DNA from 2 places in the Peribacillus sp. NPDC097225 genome. Region 1 is predicted to be linked to the other one. Evidence: riboswitches for the same ligand, from Rfam matches in the RefSeq annotation. Region 1 holds a riboswitch; the other holds the start of a gene.
What was found. Region 1 has a riboswitch for glycine ahead of ACIQXH_RS17300 (amino acid permease). Riboswitches for the same ligand answer to the same signal wherever they lie in the genome.
Positions count from the first base shown of each region.

Region 2: another riboswitch for glycine. It lies ahead of gcvT (glycine cleavage system aminomethyltransferase GcvT); the one in region 1 lies ahead of ACIQXH_RS17300 (amino acid permease).

Region 1 is NZ_JBIWDJ010000007.1:81,426-91,921, forward strand. It holds gene ACIQXH_RS17260 (thioredoxin family protein) at 1-465, opposite strand, end outside; gene ACIQXH_RS17265 (GRP family sugar transporter) at 665-1,525, shown strand; gene ACIQXH_RS17270 (glucose-1-dehydrogenase) at 1,545-2,330, shown strand; gene ACIQXH_RS17275 (SDR family NAD(P)-dependent oxidoreductase) at 2,373-3,308, opposite strand; gene ACIQXH_RS17280 (TetR/AcrR family transcriptional regulator) at 3,361-3,930, opposite strand; gene ACIQXH_RS17285 (hypothetical protein) at 4,050-5,009, opposite strand; gene ACIQXH_RS17290 (amino acid permease) at 5,225-6,613, opposite strand; gene ACIQXH_RS17295 (GNAT family N-acetyltransferase) at 6,904-7,446, shown strand; glycine riboswitch at 7,670-7,749, shown strand; gene ACIQXH_RS17300 (amino acid permease) at 7,943-9,280, shown strand; gene ACIQXH_RS17305 (DUF3311 domain-containing protein) at 9,490-9,690, shown strand; gene ACIQXH_RS17310 (sodium:solute symporter family protein) at 9,687-10,496, shown strand, end outside.
Region 2 is NZ_JBIWDJ010000001.1:381,951-392,446, forward strand. It holds gene gcvPA (aminomethyl-transferring glycine dehydrogenase subunit GcvPA) at 1-1,050, opposite strand, end outside; gene gcvT (glycine cleavage system aminomethyltransferase GcvT) at 1,069-2,175, opposite strand; glycine riboswitch at 2,274-2,358, opposite strand; glycine riboswitch at 2,362-2,456, opposite strand; gene ACIQXH_RS01890 (DEAD/DEAH box helicase) at 2,777-4,465, shown strand; gene ACIQXH_RS01895 (YqhG family protein) at 4,443-5,240, shown strand; gene ACIQXH_RS01900 (YqzE family protein) at 5,285-5,482, opposite strand; gene comGG (competence type IV pilus minor pilin ComGG) at 5,551-5,907, opposite strand; gene comGF (competence type IV pilus minor pilin ComGF) at 5,930-6,409, opposite strand; gene ACIQXH_RS01915 (hypothetical protein) at 6,357-6,695, opposite strand; gene comGD (competence type IV pilus minor pilin ComGD) at 6,682-7,086, opposite strand; gene comGC (competence type IV pilus major pilin ComGC) at 7,127-7,435, opposite strand; gene comGB (competence type IV pilus assembly protein ComGB) at 7,517-8,575, opposite strand; gene comGA (competence type IV pilus ATPase ComGA) at 8,535-9,611, opposite strand; gene ACIQXH_RS01940 (Spx/MgsR family RNA polymerase-binding regulatory protein) at 9,713-10,093, opposite strand; gene ACIQXH_RS01945 (helix-turn-helix transcriptional regulator) at 10,308-10,496, shown strand, end outside.

The sequences.
Region 1 (10,496 bases):
CTTTTGTGCCGCTTCAAAATGTTCGTCTTCCTTAGCTGGTAAATCCTTGCGCAATTCCATTACGAACTCCTGTACTTTAGGTGCTCGAGGGCCCCAAACCGCTTTTTCCTTCCCTTGATTATCGATGAAAATAAAGATGGGAATCGATCGTGCCGTTCCATTCGTTAAATACTGATCCATCAGCTCAAGGTTTTGATCCCGCAGAATCATCCGCGTATCAATATTTGCTGCCTGTGCGATGTTCAAAAGGATTGGGATATTCATCATCGCGTCGCCACACCAATCTTCTGTAATGACAATCGCTCTCAGCTCTTTCCCTTTTACTTCTTCGAAAAATGCACGGTCTTCTTCCGAAATGGAAAAACGCTCGTATACGGATTGCAAGCCTTCCTTATTCACTTTCATCGACTCCACAAATTCCTTTGCAGGTATCCCCTTTTCAAACCATTCATGTAATGTCGTCATGTTCCCACTCCTAACTAATTTTAATTAAAAATACCATAAACCGGTTTATTTTTCAGCCCATTGATTCGGGAGAAACGAATCATGTAACTAAATTAATATATTAAAAAAATGTTTTCATTTTAGAAAACAAGGGAAATTTATTAGTAGCTAACTAAATAACTAGTACTTTTCATTAATACAAATGTTTGTAACTTAGGAGATGGATTTTGTGGAAGGTTTTCTCTATGCACTTATCCCCGCATTAACGTGGGGAAGCTTGGTACTTGTTTCCGAAAAACTCGGGGGCAACTCATATAACCAAACACTCGGTATCACCATCGGCTCTTTATTGTTTGCCATCGTGATGTCGGTCATCAATCCTCCCGAATGGACGAGCCTCATCTGGATTGTCGGAATCATTTCAGGGATTGGCTGGGCGTTCGGTCAACTTTTTCAGTTCAATAGTGTCAAGGAAATGGGCGTTTCCAAAACCGTTCCCATTTCAACCGGATTGCAAATACTAGGAAATACATTTTTTGCGGTTATCGTCTTTAAGGAGTGGAACACCACTTCGACGATCATCCTTGGCGTGATTGCCATCATTTTCTTGATTGCGGGTGTATTGCTGACAAGCTATGAAGGTAGTAAAGGGAAAAATGAAGGCAGCATGAAAAAAGGAATCCTTTACTTGATCGTCTCCACTCTTGGTTTTGTCACCTATGTCATCGTCGTCAGATGGTTTGACATTGACGGGTGGTCGGCTATCTTGCCACAAGCGATCGGAATGTTTATTGCAGCTTTCCTTCTATCCATTAAACATAAACCATTCAACAAATATGCCGGACGCAACATCTTAACTGGGATCATGTGGGCGACCGGGAATATCGGTCTCCTTCTCGCTAATCCAAAAGTGGGCGTTGCCATTGCCTTTTCATTCTCGCAAATGGGTATCGTCATTTCCACTTTAGGCGGCATCTTCCTATTAGGAGAGAAAAAATCAAAGAAACAAATGACCTATGTCATCATCGGTTGTATCTTAGTCATCGCCGGTGGCGTCATGATTGGATTCACAAAAGAATAAATAAGGGAGAGGATATAGTATGTATACAGATTTAGAGAACAAGGTAGTCGTAATCACAGGGGCCGCAACAGGATTAGGTAAAGCAATGGCGGAACGCTTCGGAAAGGAAAAAGCACGAGTTGTCTTAAATTATCATTCGGAAGAGAACGACTATAAGGAAATCATTCAAACGATTGAAGCTTCAGGCGGGAAGGCCGCAGCCATTCAAGGCGATGTTACAAAAGAAGAAGATGTGAAGAAATTAATTCAGTTTGCAGTGGATACATTCGGTACCATCGACATCATGATCAACAATGCCGGCATTGAAAATGAAGTGCCAAGCGAAAAACTGACGCTAGAAGATTGGCAAAAGGTCATCGACGTCAACCTTACCGGCATGTTTTTAGCAAGTCGGGATGCAATCAGTTATATGTTAGAACATGATATTAAAGGAAACATCATCAATATGTCTTCGGTTCATGACAGAATTCCATGGCCACATTTTGTTCACTATGCAGCAAGTAAAGGTGGCGTCAAAATGATGACCGAAACACTTGCCCTTGAATATGCGCCAAAAGGAATCCGCGTGAATAACATTTCCCCTGGAGCGATCGATACACCGATTAACGCCGAGAAATTCAATGATCCAAAGGCGACACAAGAAGTCATCGACCTGATTCCGATGGGCTATATCGGAAAACCGGAACAAATCGCTGCATGTGCGGTTTGGCTCGCATCCGAAGAATCCAGCTACGTCACCGGCTTGACACTATATGCGGATGGCGGCATGACCAAATACCCTGGATTCGAAGCTGGGAAAGGTTGATTATAGGGATTACCGACACGGCGTTCTTACGCCGTGTTTTTTTCATGCATGGCTTTTCATATACTCCACCGTCTCGATCAACCCTTCACGATAAGAAGTCCGAGGCACCGGTCCAATCAGCTTTTCGTATTTTTCCCCGTTCAACACAACCGGTTCTTCATTCAAATAATACATCTCGACCGCTTCACGCATCTGGGAGTTGAAGATCCCCAAGAATTGAATCATCTTCTTTGAAATGGTGGATACTCCTTTTTGATAATCCGTTATGTCGCGAATGATCTTGATTAGTTCTTTTCCAGTAATCACATCATGACCGGGTATATTCCAGTTCTGACCGTACGCTTCTTCGTTAAGGGACAATTCAACGATGGCTTTTGCTCCGTCCGGGGTGTATATGAATTCCCTGGCAATGCTTTGGTCGCCCACATAACTGGCCTTCTTATTTTTAATGACATGATTAAGCGTATAATGCAGTAAAGAACTTTCCGCATTGGGACCATAGAAATCAGGAAAGTGAACAATGATTGCAGGAATGTTTGATTCCTTAATCAGGTTTTCGACATTCAGGCGGATGCTTCCTTTTTTCGTGTGGGGATGTTTAACCGTCATTTCAGTCACGCTTTTCCCTGAACTGCGTCCATAGGCATAAATATTGTCGACAAAGGCAAGTTTCGCTTCATTCTTTTTTGCCACTTCCATAATATTGGACATCATGACCACTAACTTCTCATCCCATTCTGAATAGGGAATGTTCGCTGATTGGAATATGACGTCAACACCTTGGGCTGCTCTTTCTAAATCCTCCACTTGAAATAGATCTCCCGTATGGATCGTCACATTCGAATCATTTCCGAAAAGTTTTTCTAGCTTACTGCGGGTGCGTGCAAAGGCCGTCACCGAGATCCCCCTGTTTGATAATTCCTTGACGATTGAATACCCCATTCCTCCTGAAGCTCCTACTACCAATGCTTTTTTCATAATGGACGCCCTCCCTTTTATTTAACCACTGGTCAATACGTGGTAAAAAAAATCAGCTAATTGATTTTGTTAAAAATTTCACGTGCAACACAGCTAGATTCTTTACTTCCTCATACGTCGTGACATGACGGCAATAATGCGTGACAAAACCATGCAAGGATAAAAAGATGCTGTAAATATGCTGGATGGAGACTTTGTTCTCACATAAAGTGAAAATAATCTGGGCGAATTTTTCATAGGTTTTGTGTGGCCCTTGATTGATGAAGTTCTGTACTTCTTCGTCCTTGATCAAAAACATGATTTCATAATGGCTTTGATGGGTCAGCCCGAATTCAATGAAGCCCAAAAGAATGTTCTCTAGCTTTTCCCCATTTGGGATGGCTTGGTGCATCACATCATCCAGTTTTTGATCGAGCATGGCGAAATGTTCTTCCACTAACGCGTAAAACAACTCCGCTTTATTCTTGAAATGATAGTAAAGAGCACCATGGCTGTACCCTAATTCTTTCGCAATCTGCCTCATGGAAACATGCTGATACCCTTTCGCCACAAAGAGATCCCGTGCTGCGTCCATTATCATTTCCCGTGTTAATTCCTGTGTAACGGATTTTCTTGGTGACATGATATCCTCCTTGTTGACCACTGGTTAATTAAAAGTATAATTCATATTTTTACCATTGTCAATAAGTACCAATTAAAAGAGAGAGCCGAGGATTAAGCTCTCCCTAAGTTTTCCACATATCAATTACAACTTGGATAGACCGTGACGATCTTATCAAATAATGGATTCGATTCGGATGTAATGTCCATTTCGCTAAAAACTTCTTGGTAATGTTCTACCCATTCCACAGAACCGGTAGGTATATGGGTATCATCTTTAAGAAAATTCACAAGGACCAGCCACGTTGGAATCCCCATTTTCTCATTCAATATATATAAAAAAGCCAAACGATTCGCCAACTGATAATAACGGTTCAGCCAGACTTCCATAGGGGCCCGGGAACCCATCGCCTCCATCGTTTCCTTCATGGTACTCTCTATCAGGAATCTACTGTCCAGATCCTTTGCCCGTATCGATGAAGTCATTTCTTTCAAATGGGCCTTCGCTTCCACTAGCAAAAACCCTTTTTGACCATCTTTCCCTGCCACCGTGGCATATCCATCCCATTGCGGCCCCATCCTTGGCCAATATTTCTCCAGCTCGATTCGTCTGCCCCGCCTCACACTTTCAAGCTCCAAAAATTCATTTCTGTATTCTTGGTAACCCGTTTCCCGCAATGGGGACTTCCACTGGATGGACCGCTCTTTAGCAAGGAAAGTCAGCAAGGAAGGCGAACTCATCAAAATAAGATGGTTCAATTCCCCTTGCCTGTTATTTACGAATTGCTGAATCCAATGTTTACTCCCTTTTTCAGCCTGAACCTTCTCAAGCCTAAGCCTAGTCTTAGTATCCTTTACCAACTGCAATAAAAACTGCTCTAACAGCTCGTCCTCAAGATAAAATAAATCGATATAAGAAAAAGGCTCCTCGGCTTGATATGAATCCCGTTTGAACAAATTTCCTTGCCCAAATCCCCCATTCTGTTTCGAGTACTCCGATTCTATCCAATCCAACAATTGAAGGAATCTCATATCCGGCTGACTTTCCCATAATTCCTTAACCAGAGAATTAATGCTAAAAATCCTCTCCACTTTTCTCAATCGAATCACCTTCTTTTATGTATATTTCTTCTCTTCATCTTATATTCAAGCGCCCAACATTACAATAAATTACATATATCAGTCAATTTCTCATTTTATCGGTCAAGTTGGAAGGTTTATCGGTCAACTGGCCACTTTTATCGGTCAATCCCCTACATATATCGGTCAAACAAAAAAAGCTATGCACGAAGCATAACTTTTTCCGACACTCTATATTACGCAGATACATCCTCTTTCGCCTTCACGTCTAACGGTACCCGCTTATCCATTTTCAGTAGGTAGTAACAGGCTACAACGATTGCTAGGAAAACGATGCCCACAATCAAGGAGAGTCGCGTACTCGGGTTAAACCACATGCCGACCAATACCAATAGTAAGAATGCAATCGTTGCATAGTTGGTATACGGGGCAAAAGGCATTTTGAATGGATGGTTTTTCATTTCCTCAGCTCGTACCTTCCTGAACCTAAGCTCACTAATAAGAATCACGAACCATGGAATCATCCCGGGCAGCACACTTGCACTGTACACATACAGGAATATTTCCGGTGGAGCCAGGTAGTTCAGGACAACACCAATGGCCAAGCCCAACATGACAGCGATTGTACAATAGGCCGGCACTCCGCTTTTCGATATTTTTGCAAAGATTTTTGGCGCTTGCCCGTTCAAGGCAAGGGTATAAAGCATGCGCCCTGCACTGAAAATCCCACTATTGCATCCTGACATCGCCGCCGTGATCACGACAAAGTTGATGATGCCCGCGGCTGCGGTAACGCCTATTTTGGCAAAGGTCGATACAAACGGGCTTCCAAGTTCATCTAATTGATTCCAAGGAAATACCGTGACGATGACAAAAATCGCGCCGATATAGAAGATTAATATACGCCAAATGATCGTTTGGATCGCTTTAGTAATGGTCCTCTTCGGATCCTTTGCTTCACCTGCAGTGATCCCGATAAGTTCAACGCCTTGATAAGATGCCACAACAAGGGAAAGGGCAAAGAAGAAACCTTTCCATCCCCCCGTAAAGAAACCGCCATTAGCCCATAGGTTGGAAAGGCCGATTGCCTCCCCACCATTCCCTATCCCGAAAAAGATAAGACCTAGACCGGCAATGATCATCAAGATGATGGTAACGATCTTGATCAGTGCAAACCAGAATTCGAATTCACCGAAGGATTTGACGGAAATGAGGTTAGCGGCGCCAAGGATGACCATGGCCACCACTCCCGGAATCCAAGCCGGCAGTTCAGGGAACCAAAAATTCATATATAATCCTACGGCAATGATTTCAGACATGCCGACCAACACCCATAGGAACCAGTTGCTCCAAGCAGTTACAAATCCTGCCAATGGATGGATATAATCACTCGCAAACGTTGCGAATGAGCCCGTAGTAGGCTCCAGGTACAGCATTTCCCCCATCGAACGCATGATAAAAAAGATAAAAAGTCCCGCGATGGCATACGCCAGCATGACAGAGGGGCCGGTCCACTTAATTGTGCTGGCAGATCCCATAAATAACCCAACACCGATCGTACCGCCCAAGGCAATCATCTGAATATGACGTGCCTCCAGCCCTCTAGTTAATTCTTTATTTGACATGATAACTCCCCCAGATGTACAAGCATAAAATGACGATTCTCTAATCCTTATTTAAGATAAGTAATTTAATAGATTTACAATGCTTCCTAAAGTACTCTACCCACAAAAGCATTTCCTTATCTTATAATAATAAATATTCCGTAGAAATACAAATGTACTTTTAGGAAAAACACTTTTGGCCTTCTAGAAGTAATGGATAGGAGGACATGAGTGGTAATGGTTCTTTCCCTATACGGGTGAAGGAATCCTATGTACTATTGATAGTAAGTATCGACGGAGGTGAAAAGAAAATGAAATTAATAGGAGAAAGAATCTATCTCCGTTATTTAAAAGAATCGGATGCACCTATCCTTTTAGAAAATACAAAGGATGAGGAGATACGGTATATGACAGGAACAAAATCTATATTCACTTTAGAGCAGCTTCAATGTCATATAAAGAATGTACGTGAAGATCCATCACGCCATGATCTAGCCATTTGCTTAAACGAAAGCGATCGAATGATCGGGGAATTATCCATCTCTGATATGGACGAAGAGGACAAAAAGGCAGGATTTAGAATTTCGATGAATGCCATTGAATTAACGGGCAAAGGGTATGGTACAGAAGCTATCCGACTTGTTTTAACATTTGTTTTTGAGGAATTGGCTTTAAATCGTCTGCAACTGGAAGTATTCAGCCATAATTTACGTGGAATTAGAGCCTATGAAAAAGTTGGCTTTATCAAAGAGGGGATTTTACGAGAGTCTTTATATTTCAACGGAAAATATTCGGACGAAATCATCATGGCCATTCTTAAAAGGGACTATGAAAAAATGTCCTTATCAAACTGATTCGGGGTTCGCATCGTTTTTGGGCATCAAACTGGTCATATAGATTCACCCCCACCACATTTACATTATATCCCTTTGACCCAAAATCAAAATAGTGATAGAATTCCATTATTATTTTAAAAGAATAAATGAGTTACCAAAAAGAATTTCATCTTTCACAGCGATCATTTATTGACAACCACATACTAAGCAAGCGATGAATGCTATGGATCACACTATAGCAGGAGCAGCTTCTGGAGAGACTGTACACACGTGCAGCGCCGAAGGATTCACAATCTCAGGCAAAAGGACAGAAGAGTAACGAATATTTGTTATTCTTTAACCTTTCGAGATTGGTAGCTTCCAATCTCTTTTTTTATTGTCTTTTTTCAATCATCACTAAAAAAACGAAGTGAAATCGCTACTAAACTGGACAGATTCATTGCCCTGGTGATCGATTGGAATCAACGGACCATGCACTTCACATTCAAGAATTATAACAACGGGGGCGCACAAATTGGCTAAACAAGAATTGAAAAGGGATTTGAAAAATCGACATGTACAACTCATCGCCATAGGAGGAACCATCGGGACCGGGTTATTTTTGGGATCCGGAAAAGCCATACAGTTGGCGGGACCCTCCATTATCTTTTCGTATCTGATTATCGGGATTGCCTTGTTTTTCGTCATGAGGGCTTTAGGGGAATTGCTGTTGTCCAACGCGGGATATTCCTCATTCACCGAATTCGCCACGGAATACATCGGACCGTGGGCTGGGTTCGTGACTGGCTGGACCTATTGGTTCTGTTGGATCATGACGGCCATGGCCGATATCATCGCTGTCGGGGTCTATATGCAATATTGGTTCGACATTCCGCAATGGATCCCTGCACTTGCCTGCTTGGTGATTCTACTAGGATTGAATTTGTTGACCGTGAAGCTATTCGGAGAATTGGAGTTCTGGTTCTCCCTCATTAAAGTCATCACGATCGTCGCCTTGATCGTTGTGGGAATTGTCTTACTCATCATTGGCTTCCAAACCGATACAGGAACCGTTTCCCTCAACAACCTTTGGAGTCATGGGGGCATGTTCCCGAACGGCGCATCCGGCTTTTTGCTTTCCCTACAGCTAGTCGTCTTCTCCTTTGTTGGTGTCGAAATCATTGGGGTGACAGCGGCCGAAACCGCCAATCCGAAAAAAAACATCCCGTCAGCGATCAATAAGATCCCTGTCCGGATATTGCTTTTCTATATCGGTGCCATCACCGTCATCCTTTGTGTCAATCCATGGACACAGCTCGATGCCGCAAGCAGCCCATTCGTGGAGGTCTTCGCCTTGATCGGGATTCCGGTTGCTGCAGGGATTATCAATTTCGTCGTGTTGACATCCGCCGCTTCTGCCGGGAATAGTGGATTGTTTTCAACAAGCCGCATGCTTTATACCTTGAGCAACAATAACGAAGCACCTGCTAAACTTAAGAAATTAAATAAACGTGCTGTTCCGAGCAATGCATTGGTTACGTCCACCATCGTTGTCTCCATTGGGGCATTATTAAGTAAAATCATACCGGAGCAAGCTTTCACCATCGTGACAACGATTAGTGCGATCTGCTTCCTATGGGTCTGGAGCATCATCTTGATTTCCCATATCCGGTATACGAAAAAACGGCCGGACTTAAGGGCTACGTCCACTTTCAAGGCTCCCTTAACACCTTTCATCAACTATGTAATCTTAGGGCTGTTTGTCTTCATCTTGATCGTCATGCTGTTTGCTGAAGCGACCAGGCCGTCATTATTGCTGACACCGCTTTGGTTCATTCTTTTAGTTGTCATATATAACTATCGAAAAAAATGAACGAGGAATTTTGGGATACGGAAGTCTACCTTCCTATCCCATTTTCCTGTGATTAAATGAGAGAGTAAAATGAAGCGTGACGAATATTTTTTTCTGCCACACTATTAATTTTTTTATCGAATTAGTGTAAGGTACTAGGTATTACGGAAACATTTTTTTAGAAAAACATCATAATCTGTGAAACGTATTTAGAATGGAGGGGTTGCTTCATGAAAGTATTATATATTCTTACACTCGTTCCTTTTATCGGCATATTAGGGTTTCTTCCTTTTGTTAATAAAGTAGAACCTTATGTATTGGGGATGCCTTTTTATATGTTTTGGATGGCGATGTGGGTCGTGCTCACTTCCGTCACTCTAGCCGTCATGTATAAGTTGGATCCTAGGAACCGGGAAGGTGAAGAAGAATGAATATTGCTCTTATCATTATTTTAGCATTTTTACTTTTATCGATTTTTCTTGGGATCCGTTCGACAAAAGGAAAAGACATGAACCTGGAACAATGGACGGTGGGCGGCCGCGGTTTTGGCGCCATATTCGTCTTTCTATTGATGGCAGGGGAAATTTACACAACCTTCTCCTTCCTTGGAGGAAGCGGCTGGGCTTATGGAAAGGGTGCGCCCGCTTTATACGTCCTCATTTATATTACCTTGTCTTATGTATTATCCTATTGGCTACTTCCGGCCATTTGGAAATACGCAAAAGAAAATCGGCTTATGTCACAATCCGATTTCTTCGTAAGCAAATACAAGAGCCCAACTCTAGGGATTCTTGCTGCCCTTGTCGGCGTGGTATCGATGATTCCGGTCGTCGTCGTACAGCTCAAAGGCTTAGGGATCATTGTTTCCGAAGCATCATATGGCGCCATTTCCATGTCCACCGCTGTGTGGCTTGGAGCTATCAGCCTGACCATTTATGTCATGATTTCAGGCATTCATGGATCAGCCTGGACAGCCGTCATCAAGGACATCATGATGATCGTCATCATCGCATTCCTGGGCATTTATCTTCCGATTCATTACTTTGGTGGTCTTCAACCGATGTTTGAGACCATAAATGCCGCCAAACCAGGTTTCCTGACGCTGCCAGAACAAGGTCTTAGCGTTTCATGGTTCATCTCGACCGTCATCTTGCTCGTATTTGGTTTTTACATGTGGCCCCAAGTATTCAGTGCCGTCTATACGGCCCGGAGCGGAAAAACATTTCGTAAAAATGCC
Region 2 (10,496 bases), on a different contig from region 1:
GCCTTTTTTCCCTAGAGCAGTCATGGCTACAGAGGCTGCCAATGCGTTCAATGCCTGATTGGAACAAATATTGGATGTAGCTTTGTCACGGCGTATATGTTGCTCACGTGCTTGGAGCGTCAGTACGAAGCCCCGTTTTCCATCCTCATCCACTGTCTGACCGACTAAACGGCCCGGCACTTTCCGTAGCAGTTTTTTCGTGACCGCGAAATATCCGCAATGAGGTCCGCCGAATGCGGCTGGAATGCCGAATGGCTGAGCATCACCCGTCACGATATCGGCACCGAGTTTTCCCGGCGGAGTCAATGCACCAAGTGCAAGCGGATTACTCGATACGATAAACATCGATTTCACGTTATGTATGATTGCTTCCATTTCCTTCAACGGCTCGATGCGTCCAAAGAAGTTGGGGTACTGTACGATGACGCCTGCAATATCATCCGAAGCCAGGTCTTTTAAAGCAGCAATATCTGTGACTCCGTCTTTATGAGGAATCTCGATGACCTCCACCCGTTGACCCTTTGCGTAGGTTTTCACCACTTCCCTTGATTCAGGATGGACAGTAGATGATAATAAAATCTTTTTCCGGCGCGTTTGTCCGGCAGCAAGCATGGCCGCTTCAGCTAAGGCTGTTCCACCGTCATACATCGAGGAATTCGCAACCTCCATACCCGTCAATTCACATATCATCGTTTGATATTCAAAGATGGCCTGAAGCTCTCCTTGAGAAATTTCCGGTTGATAGGGAGTGTAGGCTGTATAAAACTCCGAACGGGATAGGACGTGATCGACGATGACAGGTGAATAATGATCATACACACCAGCCCCAAGGAAAGATGCATAGTTTTTCAAATCCGCATTTTTGGAAGCCAGTTTTGATAGTTCCTTCATTAAAGCTGGCTCTGATTTTGCTGGTTTTATGTCATATTCACCTTGAAATCGGACATTTTCTGGTATATCGCTGAAGAGATCATCGACGGATATGACCCCTATAACTTCCAACATTTCTTTTTTATCCTGCTCTGTCATCGGTAAGTAACGATGTTTCATCTTATGGACCATTCCCTTCTATTTTCGTGTATTTTTATAAAAAGGTGTTTGGATAACAATGGCTTTCAGTCTTTTAGAGCGAATTTCCACTTCGACTTCCGTGGATAGACTTGAGTGATTCTTATCGATAAGGACCAATCCTACATTTTTATTCAATGTTGGTGACTGAGTCCCTGTCGTCACTTCGCCAATGAGTTTCTCCCCGTTATATACTTTATAGCCATGCCGAGGTATGCCCCGGTCAATCATTTCGATTCCAACAAGCTTACGTGGTGCCCCTTTTTCCTTTTGTTCGGCAAGCACGGCTTTTCCAAAAAAGTCTGACGCCTTATCCGGTTTAACCGCAAAACCAATCCCCGCTTCGATTGGGGTGATGTCCGGCGAAAGCTCTTGACCATAAAGCGGTAGTTTCGCTTCGAATCGAAGGGTATCACGGGCTCCCAGCCCAATCGGTTGTATCCCATCATCTTTACCAGCTTCCAAAATTTTTCTCCAGAGGGCTGGACCATCCTCACTTCGGCAATATATCTCGAAACCATCTTCCCCCGTATACCCTGTACGTGAAACCATCGTGGATATATTATGAATGTGGACATCTTCTTTAAATTTAAAAAAGCCAATTGTGCTTAAATCGGTTTGCTCGGTAATCTTCTGCAATACTTTCTCCGCTCGAGGACCCTGCAGAGCAAGTTGCGCATAATCGTTTGAAACATTATTGATGCTGACACCTTCCATACCATTCGCCTGAAGCCAATTGAAGTCTTTCTCGATGTTGGCTGCATTGACCACAAGCAGATAATCCTCTTCCGCTTTTTGGTAAACGATAAGATCGTCCACGGTCCCCCCATTTTCATAACACATGGCTGTGTATAGCGCTCCGCCCTGTTTCAGCTTGGCTACGTCATTCGTCAACATCTTTTGTAAAAAGGAAAGGCTCCCGAAACCTTTTACCTCAATCTCTCCCATATGCGACACATCAAATAAGCCACCTCTTGTACGCACAGCTTCGTGTTCATCTTTTATGCCGGTAAACTGCACGGGCAGTTCCCACCCACCAAAATCGATCGTTTTTCCACCGTGCTCACTGTAAACCTCGAATAATGGCGTTCTTTTTAAATCGCTCAAAAAATGACCTCCTTCAATTTTTTTGCTTGTTCTCTTTCACCTGATATTCCTTAAAAAAAAGACACAAAAAAGGACAGAGAAAGCCAAAATGGCTTTTTCTCTGTCCTGAAACCTGAAAGTTTACCTATTATTATAGGTTTTCCCCTTTGGTGGCCGTCATTAAATAATTGGCGCTCTCCAGAGTCGCGTCCGATAAGAGTTCATTTGCCTGAGAGATTCACTGCTAAGTTTGCTCCTTCGGCGCTACATATGTAGATGGTAGTCTCTCCCCTTATCCTCACCCGCATATTGATGGAAAAGACTGAAAATTCCCCACCTGATGGTCATCCATTTGCGTGAAATGGGTACCAATCTGCTCATTGTTGATCTTTGGATAAAGCACTATCCAAATGCTAATACTATAATAACTAAAATTATTATCCAAGAAGAATATTTTCCTTCTAACTTCATTACTATTGCAATTTTCTAAATATATTTACATCCTACCCTAAGATACTTTACTCTGCAATAACTTTCGTGGAGAAAGATTTTATTAACCTATAAAAAAGTTCATGGTCTAAAGAAACTAAGAAAATTATGTTTTAAGAAGGAGCAAGAATCAATGAAAATCAATATATCCTTCAGTTCTGATTGGAATGATGAATTTCTGCAAAAGATGGAAAACGACGGTCCATGGGGAAATTGGGATCTTTATAAACTGGCCATCCAAATGGAAGAGAACCTAATTATTCCTGATTTCGAAGGCTTACAAGCGCCTAAGCACCTTCAACAACTGACTCCCCTTCCCCATCAATTAGAGGCTGCACGTCAGGTGGTTGAACAGATGAATGGCAAAGCCATATTGGCTGATGAGGTCGGTCTTGGTAAGACTATCGAAGCTGGATTGATTTTAAAAGAATATATGATTCGGGGACTGGTTAAAAAGGTTTTGATCCTTGTACCCGCATCACTTGTCACCCAATGGGCTTTCGAACTGAATACGAAGTTTCATATTCCTGCAGTCGTTCAAAGGAAGAGTTATGTATGGGAATCATGCGACATCGTCATATCCTCCATCGATACGGCTAAGCGAGCCCCCCATCGGGATATCATTTTCAATCAAGAATATGACTTTATCATTATTGATGAAGCTCATAAACTTAAAAATAATAAAACGAAAAATTATGAATTTGTCCAAAATCTTAAAAAGAAATTCTGTTTATTGCTGACTGCTACACCCATTCAGAATAAAATCGAGGAAATCTTTAATCTCGTTTCATTATTAAAGCCTGGACACCTAGGAAATGCCGCACTCTTTTCCGAAAAATACAAAGGGAAAGGCCGGAACATTCTAGAAGATGAGCACTTAAAGGAGCTTGTCAATACGGTCATGATAAGAAACCGACGTGCCGATACTGGAATTGAATGGACGAAGCGGCGTGTAGAGACGATCATCATTGAATTTTCACCAACTGAACAAGCCTTGTATGATGCCGTAACGAAGTTTAAACCAATATCAGACGGAACAAAAGGAAGTGCTTTTTCTTCACTCACCCTTCAAAGGGAAGCATGCAGCAGCCGAGAAGCAGTCTACTATACATTGAAGAATATGAAGGAAAAATACAAAGAACCATCGGCTGACTTTGAAGCAAGATTAGATGATCTGTTTGAGAAAGTAAACCTCACCGAACAAAATTCAAAGGCAGAGAAGGCTTTGGAACTGATTAAGAAAATTGATGACAAGGTCATTATTTTCACCGAATATCGTGCTACACAGCTTTATCTACAATGGTACCTGCAACAGCATGGCATTTCATCCGTTCCATTCCGCGGAGGGTTTAAGCGTGGTAAAAAAGATTGGATGAAGGAACTATTCCAGAAGAAAATCCAGGTATTGATTGCCACCGAAGCCGGAGGAGAAGGAATCAACCTACAGTTTTGCCATCACTTGATCAATTTTGATTTGCCTTGGAATCCAATGAGGTTGGAACAAAGGATTGGACGGATTCATCGACTTGGTCAAGAAGAAGACGTCATGATTTATAACTTTGCCACTAAAAATACAGTCGAAGAGCATATTTTGAAATTGCTATATGAAAAAATCCACTTATTTGAAAAGGTAATTGGAGAACTGGATGATATTTTAACGAAGTTGGATATTAACAATATCGAGGAATATTTAATTGATGTTGTCGGAGAGTCCAAATCAGAAGGAGAAATGAAAATTAAAATGGATAATTTGTCTTCCATGATTCAGTTCGCACAAGCTATGAAGGATGGTGAAATCCATGCAGCAACAGGAAATTCATGATTTTTTAATAACCTACTTTCAATCCAACGCATGTGAGGTGTTGGAAAATACCTCTTCATATCTCACTGTTCAGTTAACGATCGAAATGGATAAGGAACTCATGAACAGACCTTTTTATTGGCACTATCTCGAAAAAACCGGTGGGATACCGAATCCTGGCATGCTTACGTTAATCACCCATCCCGAACTGGCACCGCCTGATTTGAAAGGGGAAATCATTCATTTTGGTTCGCCACGGCTCCACCAAATTATCCAGTCGACCAAGAGGCTGGCAGGTTTCATCAGGCTTTTTGAGGATAGGCCTCCCTTAAAGACAGGCCAAAGTCCACTTTTTCCTTGGCTCACCCAAAATGTAAAAATCTCTTATCAGTGTGACAGAAAAAAAGATATCTTCATGTCCATAGGACTTAATTTAATTTCCGGTGAATTCATAGAAGGATTTCATGAGCGTCTCCTGTCGGTCAAGGTCACTCCCAAAATACCGGATTATTCTTTTACACTTTCCCCCTTGATCATGCCTAAAAGCGGGCTATCCAGACTCGATACATATATTCGTAAAAGCTTCGAGAATGATGATCATACCTGGGCGGAAGAAGCGATGGAACGGTGGCAGACAGACTTGAATCTATTGGAACATTTTTATAAGGATATGGAAGATAAAAGCGAAAGCTATTTTACTGAGAAACAGGCATTGCAAGCCCAATATGAGCCAAATATCCAAATTACCATCATCAATGGCGGGCTATTCTATTTATCCGACCAATCATTAGCATAATGGTCTCTAAAGCCGGTCATTAAGAAAAGCAGATGTCTATGAATTCAAGACATCTGCTTTCTTTTTTTGACTTTTTTAATGAACATGGACACGGCGAAAGGGACAATCCCAAACCAGTGAGAAACTCTAGGCTCCTTATCCTCTTTCCGATGACGGCGCTTTTCTTTTCTTTCTCTCTTGGTTAAATTGAAATACTGTACGATTTGCTGTGTAATATATTTGATATAAGCGTTCGTAGACATACATTATCACCCATGACCAAGTATGCCCCATATTCGTATTCCATATTCGTTCACCATAAATCGACATGTTAGTCCTTCAGTTTTTCTATCCATTCTATCACTCTACCTAGTTTTTTATCATATAGAATGATGATTCGGCCTGCTCGCTTATTTTTGGTGATAGAAGAAAATTCGATATAGGCATATCGCACATCCTGCTTCGTTAACCTATAGTGAACATCACCATTAGGATAGGCGATTTCCCCCTGAATGCTTTTGGGTACCTCATCCTCCCATTCGGCTGTCACTTCATTAACGGCCAGATGCACTAAGTGATCGGAAAGTAAGGTCTCTTCTACTTCTTTATAAAATTTTTTATCAATAACGAATTGATCAACCATCAGTATCGTGAACATGATAAAAACACTAGCTATAATCATAACCATTGGGAATATGACTCCTTTTTGATTATTCATCAGCCACCAACTCACTTTTAATGAAGGGATGGAACCTTCGTATAAAGGTCTGACCTGCTTTATCCGTTATATTGAGTACGATGACGTTGCCATCCTTTTCAACCTTCACATTCGAAATGTTCTGGAGTATGACCTCATGGCCCTCCCCGTTAACCCGTCTTCTAAGCTTGTCATTATATTGCTCGATTAAAGACAAATCCTCTCCTGAAAGTAAATATAATTTATTCCCCACAACATCCTGGCTTTTGGAGCTTCTGACTTCCTGTTGCATTTGCAACGTAAAGAGCTCCCACTCTTTAGGATGTATTCTATTTTTTGTTCCTATCTGGGATTGAATGATTGAGAAAAACTGGAGGATAAAAAGGGAAAGGGTCAGCAGGATCATTAAGGAAAAGAGCATTTCAATCATGGTAAACCCTTCACTTTTTCGCAACATCACAAATCGATTCATACTTCCCCTTTGCATTTTCATATCGGACACATCCTTCAACCATATCCGGAAACTCCTTTTGGACATTCCAGGTCAATTCATACGATTTTTCCTGGTACGTAATTTCTTCGTGGATAGCCTGTATTTCCCCATCCATATATGCCAACAATCTTTCATACAGCAAATGATGGGCATCCGCCCTCAAAACTACGTTCTTACGATTGGACATCGAATCTTCAAGAATAGGAAGCATGGAAATCACTAGGAATACACAAATGGAAAAAGAGGCTATCATTTCTAAGTAGACGTATCCTTTACTGTTTCTCAATCCTGAACCTCCCTTTACCGATATTGACCACCAGCTTGTATTTCCCCTTTGAAGTATCAATGGTCATCGTACCGGCTTTTGAAGCATTTCCATATTGATTGAAATAAAAAGAAGCCCCTAATGTCCCATTCATGAACTGTACGTCCGGCGGTATCTTTCTCTCTAGTATCACTTCTTCCTTATAAGAGTAAATCGTGTAAATATCGTTATCCACATAGAAATAAATCAAGCTTTCGTGACTTATTGCATACTGTTGTGCATAAAAAATATCTTCATTCAATTGATTAAGGAACATCTTATTTTGCATTCCCTTTGAAAAACTTGGATATAGGTTAAGGCCTAGAGTGCTTAATAGAATAAATACCACAAGGACAATCAGGGTCTCGGACATGGTGAATCCTCCGGAGGAAGGGCTATCCTCCCCAAATTTTCTACTCAACGACTGTAACCTTTCCTTTATTGTCAATGCTGATGCTGTCCCCATTCGGACAGGATTTCTGTTTAAGGTATCCTTGAGTTTCCAAATCATTAATACCAGAAGGCAACTTGGAATTGTCTATCTCATAAGCTTGGACTTGGGCCTGAACCATTTTGACAAAAGCCTCACACCCCTTAGAATGGATGGTCGATTGATGCTTCGTGATGTTCGGTATGGTGATAATCAGCAGAATCGAGATGACGAGCAATACAATAAGCATTTCAATTAACGTAAAGCCTTTTTCGTTTAAATATTTCTTCATATTAATCTGCTAATCACGAAAATAAAAAGAATGCACTCAATTATTTTCTGAGCAGATTCACCTCCCATTTTTTCTTGTACCTTATATTCCATCTAGTAGAGAAAACATCGGCAATAAGACAGCCATATAAATAGAAATAATCAATAGCCCGATTATAGAAAAAAGAAGAGGTTGTATGACTTTCATGATGGTGTTCATCCTCTCTTCAATCTTTTCCAATAAAAAACGGCTGTAATGGAGTAACTCAGAATCAAGCCTGCCATACTTTTGTCCATTCGCTGCGATAATCGACAAGTTCTTATCAAAGTACGGTTGCTCTTGAAAGATGGTTTCTAGCGACCTGCCCTCCATTAAATCATCTTTAATGATGGAGCAAAGCTTTTGATAAAATGGTTGCTGCTGGTTTACGGAGAATAATTTAATGCTCTCATTAATAGAAAGTCCACCAGCGAGGAGACCGCTGAACTGACTTGCAAAAAAATACGTTTCATACAACTTGATGAAGGGTCCTGCCAACGGAATCTTCATCAATAATCGCCGTTGTCTTAATGGACATAGTTTGTCGAACCAGAATTGTTTGAATAAATAGAAGATAAGGAGCATTCCAAGTAGGATGAAGGGGATCAGCGGGAGGATGACTGAGGATGCAGCCAACACATTCAGGATCATATTCTGCTTAACATTCATCGTCTGAAAAATCGTCTGAAACTTGGGGAGAAGGACACTTTGCAGTACATAAAATACAATGCTCACAAAAAAGAACAGGAAAATCGGATAGATCATGAGTTTTTTCACTTTTTCTGTATCTTCCGTCCGTTTCTTCCAGTAGTCCCCTCCTTCCTTCAATGCTCGATCAAGATCGCCATATTGTTCGCCATAAAATATAAAACTTACAAGCTCTGGATGAAACGTAAGATTCGTCAACACTTGATGCAAAGGGTGCCCACTCCTTAAATCCTGAATGGCCTGATTGAAATCCCCGGCCTTTTTCTTGGATTCCTGAAATTCCAGGAAGTGGATCGCCTCGGCTAAAGGATAACCATGAGCTAATAATTCGCCCAGCTTCGTTATAAAGACAGCTTGTTCTTTCAACGTCCATTTACTTTTTGGTTTCTTCGTAAACCAACCGTTCAAATTCATCGAGATTCACATAGCCCATCGCTACCGCTTTCCCAATTTCGTCTTTCAGCTGACGATAGGTGGCTTTCCCCTTTCCTTTTTCCTCTTTCGTCACCTTCAAGACTTCCGCTAGACTTTTTCCAGTCAGCAACTCATATACGCTGGCCCTTTTATTTCGGTAGGTCATGGAACAATCGGGGGCACACTCGCCCTCACAATGCGGGCATTTCAACTCCACCAGTCTTTGCGCCGTCACGCCAATTAAACTCTGTTCAATCTCCAGCCAGCTTACACCGAACTCTAGCAGCCTAGAAATGGCTCCTTGAGCATCCCTTGTATGCATAGTAGTGAGGATTAGATGCCCGGTCAATGCGGCCCGTACTGCAATCTTTGCCGTTTCGGAATCCCTAATTTCCCCGACCATGATAATATCGGGATCATGTCTAAGTGCCGCTTTTAAACCGACTGAATACGTAATGCCGGCCTTTTCATTAATTTGGACCTGTAACACTTTATCAGATTCATTTTCTATAGGATCCTCAAGCGTGATGACATTTCGGTTGATCATTTCTTGTGCATGATGAAGCAAGGAGTATAATGTTGTCGTTTTCCCACTTCCAGTAGGACCCGTGAAAATGATCATCCCATGGGAATGTTTCAAAAGCGCTATCAGTTTTTGAGCGGTATTGGGAAATAAGGATAACTGTTCTAAAGGTAGGATATTCTGTTGAGGAATTAAACGGATAACCAAACTCTCGGAGTGAGCTGTGGGTAGGGTGGAAAGTCGAAGTCCAACCACTTTATTGGCGAGATTGACGGTAATGGCTCCGCTTTGGGGCCTTCTTTTCTCGCCAATATCCATTGCGGCAAGAAATTTAAGATGGGAAATGAGCCTCTCGGTTTCAAAAAAGGATAGGGTTTCTTGTGGTACGAGCTTGTTGTCGATTCTAAATTGAATAAGTGGGCCTTCCTTGCGTGGTAAAACGTGGATGTCCGATGCCGAGAGTCTAATGGCACTGGTAAGGATTTTTTCTGCTGTTTTTTCAGTCGATATCAATCATTCATCACCTCCAGATTTTCTTGTAGTAGAATTTCGACGTTATAAGACAAATTCCTTCTAAATAAAAAAAATTCTCGAAAAAAAATTCGAGAATAGACTTATATGCTCATTTTCAATTCTGAGTTATGGGAAACCAAATTTCGTAAAGCATCTTCATTATGACCAATCACTAACTTTTCACCGTCTATGAGAATCGGACGTCTCAATAATTTAGGCTCATTCGTCAATAGATGGAGTACATCGGAAAGCATCATCTCATCAATGTTCACGTTTAATTTTTTGTACGCTTCGCTTCTTGTTGCCAATACCTCATCCATTCCTTCGGTTGTTAATTCAAGGATTCTCTTCAATTCTTCTTCATTCGGTGTATCTTTGAATAAATGACGCTCATCAAAGCTAACATGGTTGGCTTTCAACCACTTCTTTGTTTTACGGCAAGAAGTACAACTTGGATAAGAATAGAAAGTTAATCGATTCATCCTTCATCACTCTCCGTTCACAAATTATTGTTTTTGATTTCCATAATGGAATTGTACAATATTTGTATAATGTTTGTATATACATTTGCACTATAAATCCAATTGAAATGTGAACTTTTTCTTAAATAAGGGAAATTTGTTCTTTCTTTCATTCCAATTTTTTTTGCCTGTATTATAATATAATTAGTTAAACTTGGAATTTTAGGAGGGCACAATGGAACAAACGTTAAGAATTACCAACGTATTAGCCGATCCAACCCGATATTATATCTATCAATATATCGTGAATAATCATCAAGGAGTCTCCGTCCAGCAAATTGCAGACTCCTTTGAAATCCATCCAAATGTTGCCCGTCTTCATTTATCAAAACTTGAAGATGTTGATATGCTTACTTCAGAGGCA